2 regions of the Enterobacter dykesii genome follow, and region 2 is predicted to be linked to the other one. Evidence: predicted binding sites of a transcription regulator. Region 2 holds the regulator's gene; the other holds the start of a gene.

Region 1 (2,205 bases), 1.2 Mb from region 2:
GTAACTTGTAACGCAACCAGTTGCGGGTCGAAGCCAGGATGCGAACATCTTTTCGGCTTAAACCGACCTCTTCAAAAAGCTCCCGGTACATCGCTTGTTCTGGGGACTCTCCCGGATTGATCCCGCCTTGAGGGAACTGCCAGGAGTGCTGACCATATCGCCGGGCCCACATTACCTGGCCCTGACGATTACAAATTACTATTCCTACGTTCGGGCGGTAGCCATCGTCATCAATCACCGGACTACCCCAAACTAAACCTTATATATGAATGATTGTTTCACACTACAGGGAGGCGGTAAACCACTCTCTTACAGGGCTGCAGCCTAATAACATTTGAATAACTCACAAATAAGTGCTGAGTTATAAACAGATGATAGGTGGTGAAGGGAATTTTATTCACCTTTTCTGTGGATATAGTTGTGAAGAAGTGCCTGATTACCGATGAACAACCTCAAACCCTGCCTTGCCACCGCTTTCACAACAGTTAAATAACTTAATATTTTTCATAATGTTAAATGTATTTCCATGAACCAAAAGCAGAATATCGTGACGATCGTCACATCAGGGATCGTCGTGCTGATGAAAGATCGAACAGCGTCGGTTTTATCCACAGATTGTGCCAATAAGTTAGTCACAATTTGTTTGAAAATTCGAATTTCATCGCACGTCAAGGCTGTAAATTGAAACAGTAGTCAGGGTTATGCCCAGTTATCCCATTTTTCTGTGGATAACATGGTGTAAGATCCTGTTCATTGTCAGTGACCAGATTTGAACAACCAGTTTTCCGCCTCAGATGAAACGATTTCAAACCACTAAAAAAACATATAAATCATACACATGGAATATTGGTACAGAAATAGTTAAACTCTATCCACAGGGAACAATTTCTTCGTTTATTTTTTAATCAAAAGGTTACCTTCATGCATCCGCTTACACCCTTGCTCTCACCGCCGTCCAGCGAGGGCCAGTTGCTACAGCAGGCACAGCGTCTTGCAGGCTTTTCGCTTGGCGAGCTGGCGGCAATGGCAGGGCTTCAGATCCCGAAGGATCTGAAACGGGATAAAGGCTGGATCGGCATGCTGCTTGAAATGTGGCTAGGTGCCAGCGCAGGGAGCAAACCCGAGCAGGATTTTGCAGCGCTTGGCGTGGAGTTAAAAACCATCCCCATAGACAGCCAGGGTAAACCGCTTGAGACCACCTTCGTCTGCGTTGCGCCACTAACCGGCAACACCGGCGTGACGTGGGAAACCAGCCACGTTCGTCACAAGCTGAAGCGCGTGTTGTGGGTGCCGGTCGAAGGTGAGCGTCAGATCCCCCTGGCTGACCGTCGCGTTGGCGCGCCGCTGCTCTGGAGCCCAAACGACGATGAGGAGCAACAGCTGCGTCTGGACTGGGAGGAGCTGATGGACATGATCGTGCTTGGGCAGGTAGAGCGCATCACCGCCCGGCACGGAGAAGTATTACAGCTGCGCCCGAAAGCGGCTAACAGCAAAGCGCTTACCGAGGCAATCGGCTCGAAGGGTGAGCCGATACTAACGTTGCCGCGCGGTTTTTATCTCAAAAAGAACTTCACCGGCGCGCTTCTTGCTCGCCATTTTCTTCTAAAAACATAGTTTTTTACTTATTTTGCGAGCTCTCAAACATAATCAGCTGGTTTTTAAGATTTTACCGCTTCCTCCTGTTGCCATATCGGGTTAAAACTAAACTATGATTTGATACGAGCCAGATGAGGACGATAACGATGAAAAAATGGGCAGTGTTAGTTTCAGCAGTCGGTTTAGCGTTTGCCGTATCGGGCTGTAGCAGCGATTACGTCATGGCGACAAAAGATGGTCGAATGATCCTGACCGACGGCAAACCCGAAGTCGACGATGATACCGGTCTGGTCAGCTACCGCGACCAGGAAGGCAATAAAATGCAGATCAATCGCGACGAAGTATCGCAAATTATCGAGCGATAAACAGAGAGAGGTCAGTCGCTTGCTGGCCTTTTTGATTTTTTTCTTCCCCTTTTGCTTCCCCTCTGCCATGTTTATATTCCTTTGTCGGGTACGCCCTGACGCGGTTTATATGTCTACTGAGGAAGCCGGCTATGCATTATCACCATATCCCCCACAGCGCTCTGGAAATTAGCCAACTGGGGTTGGGCACGATGACATTTGGTGAACAAAACAGCGAAGCCGATGCCCATGCACAACTCGATTA
Region 2 (2,205 bases):
CATCCACAAGCCAATGATAAAGGTCCCATATTCGGCAATTGCCGTCGCCAGCGCCGCGCCCCGCACGTTCATATGCAGGCCCATTACCAGCCAGACATCCAGCACAATGTTGAGAAGGTTGCCTACTACCAGCAAAATCACTGGCGCACGGGCGTACTGCACGCCCAGTAGCCAACCCAGCAGAACCAGGTTTGCCAGCGAGGCGGGCGCGCTGAGCCAGCGGATTTCAAGGAAACGGCGCGCCTGAGCCAGTACCGCCTCGCTGCCGCCGACAACATGGAGCGCAAGGTCGATCAGGGGCGCACGCAATACAATGATTAATGCTCCCGCACCAAGCGCAAGAATCAGCGGCTGGACCAGCGCGCGCGCCAGGCGCAGCGGATCTTTTGCACCATAAGCCTGTGCCGTGAGCCCGGTGGTGCTCATGCGCAAAAAGAGCAGCAGCATAAACAGGAAACTGGTTGCCGTCGCGCCAATCGCCACGCCGCCAAGATAAACAGGCGAATCAAGATGACCAATAACGGCAGTATCGACCAGACCCAGCAAGGGCACGGTGATATTGGAGAAAATCATCGGCAGAGCAAGACGCCACAATGCCTTATCTGATGCCGTCAGCAGTGACATGAAAAATACCGGAAGTGTGGAATGAAGCAGGCTACAGCGGCGCCATAGCCTGTCAGGAAGAGGTTACAGCCATTCACCGTTGCGAATGACCCCAACCGCCAGTCCTTCGATAGAGAAGTTATGTTCGCGAAGATCGACCACAATCGGGGAGAACTCGTTGTTTTCAGGCAGCAGCTGAACGGTGTTCCCCTGTTTTTTCAGACGCTTTACGGTGACTTCATCATCTATGCGCGCGACAACCACCTGGCCGTTACGAACATCTTGCGTTTTGTGCACCGCAAGCAGATCGCCATCAAGAATACCGATGTCTTTCATCGACATACCGCTAACGCGCAGCAGGAAATCAGCACTCGGTTTGAACATGCCAGGATCGACCTGGTAGTGGCCTTCAATATGCTGCTGTGCCAGTAAAGGCTCACCGGCGGCAACACGGCCTATCAGCGGAATGCCCGTCTCTTCTTCCACCAGCAGGCGGATACCGCGTGACGCGCCTGAAACAATCTCAATCACGCCTTTACGCGCCAGCGCTTTCAGGTGTTCTTCGGCAGCATTTGGAGAACGGAAACCCAGACGCTGCGCGATTTCCGCACGCGTCGGTGGCATACCCGTCTGGCCGATATGATCCCGGATGAGATCAAACACCTCTTGCTGCCTGGTCGTTAACGCTTTCATTCCGCCCCCTGGGTGTATATACAGTTATGCTGTGAGTATATACAGTCAAAGGCGATTTTGGAACCAAAAACTGCACAAAAAACCAGGGACTTAATTATTCCTCGAGGCTCATCGGAAATGTGACCAAAGCAGCGTGACCCAGGTGATAACGGCAGTGATAATCGCCAGCAACACGGCAGCAGAGCCCATGTCTTTTGCGCGGCCAGAAAGCTCGTGGAAATCTGAACCAATGCGATCGACAACGGCCTCAATAGCGCTATTAAGAATTTCCACTATCATCACCAGAAGTACGGAACCGATAAGAAGTACGCGGGTAATAGCATCAACATCAAGGAAACAGGCGACGATCACCGCGATGATAGCGGCGACGCCCTCCTGGCGAAAGGCGGCCTCGTTGGCCCATGCGGCACGGAAACCTTTCCATGAATAGCCGGCAGCTTTGATGATACGCGTTAACCCAGTGGTATTATTGGCCATTAAAAGAACCTTTTATGAAAAAAAGCGTCAGTAACAGGAACTGTAGCGCGTTTCGCTACAGCCTGAAGTATGACGGGTAACAACAGAAATTTTGCGCGCTTTCTGTTATCCTTGCGCCGCAATTGCATTATTAACCAGAGGCTTTACATCGTTTATGTCCGGCTGGCCACGAATTTACTACAAATTACTTAATTTACCATTAAGCATCCTGGTAAAAAGCAAGTCTATCCCAGCAGAACCCGCGCTGGAATTGGGGCTCGATACCTCGCGTCCTATTATGTATGTTTTGCCTTATAACTCGAAGGCAGACTTACTGACGCTTCGCGCCCAGTGTCTGGCGCATGACTTACCGGACCCGCTTGAACCGCTTGAAGTTGACGGTACGCTGCTGCCGCGCTACGTCTTCATTCACGGTGGACCGCGCGTGTTTAC

The links. The regulator LexA, encoded in region 2, represses DNA repair genes until DNA is damaged. The targets are predictions, from matches to a motif close to TNCTGTATGTACATACAGNA.
Region 1: the regulator LexA is predicted to act here: its motif matches at 673-692, upstream of mutH (DNA mismatch repair endonuclease MutH).

What each region holds. Positions count from the first base shown of each region.
Region 1 is NZ_CP126604.1:3,688,023-3,690,227, forward strand. Features, by position in the region: gene rppH (RNA pyrophosphohydrolase) at 1-238, opposite strand, end outside; gene mutH (DNA mismatch repair endonuclease MutH) at 922-1,614, shown strand; gene F0320_RS17495 (YgdI/YgdR family lipoprotein) at 1,743-1,961, shown strand; gene F0320_RS17500 (NADP(H)-dependent aldo-keto reductase) at 2,093-2,205, shown strand, end outside.
Region 2 is NZ_CP126604.1:298,340-300,544, reverse strand. Features, by position in the region: gene dinF (MATE family efflux transporter DinF) at 1-624, opposite strand, end outside; gene lexA (transcriptional repressor LexA) at 688-1,296, opposite strand; gene F0320_RS01355 (diacylglycerol kinase) at 1,405-1,773, opposite strand; gene plsB (glycerol-3-phosphate 1-O-acyltransferase PlsB) at 1,928-2,205, shown strand, end outside.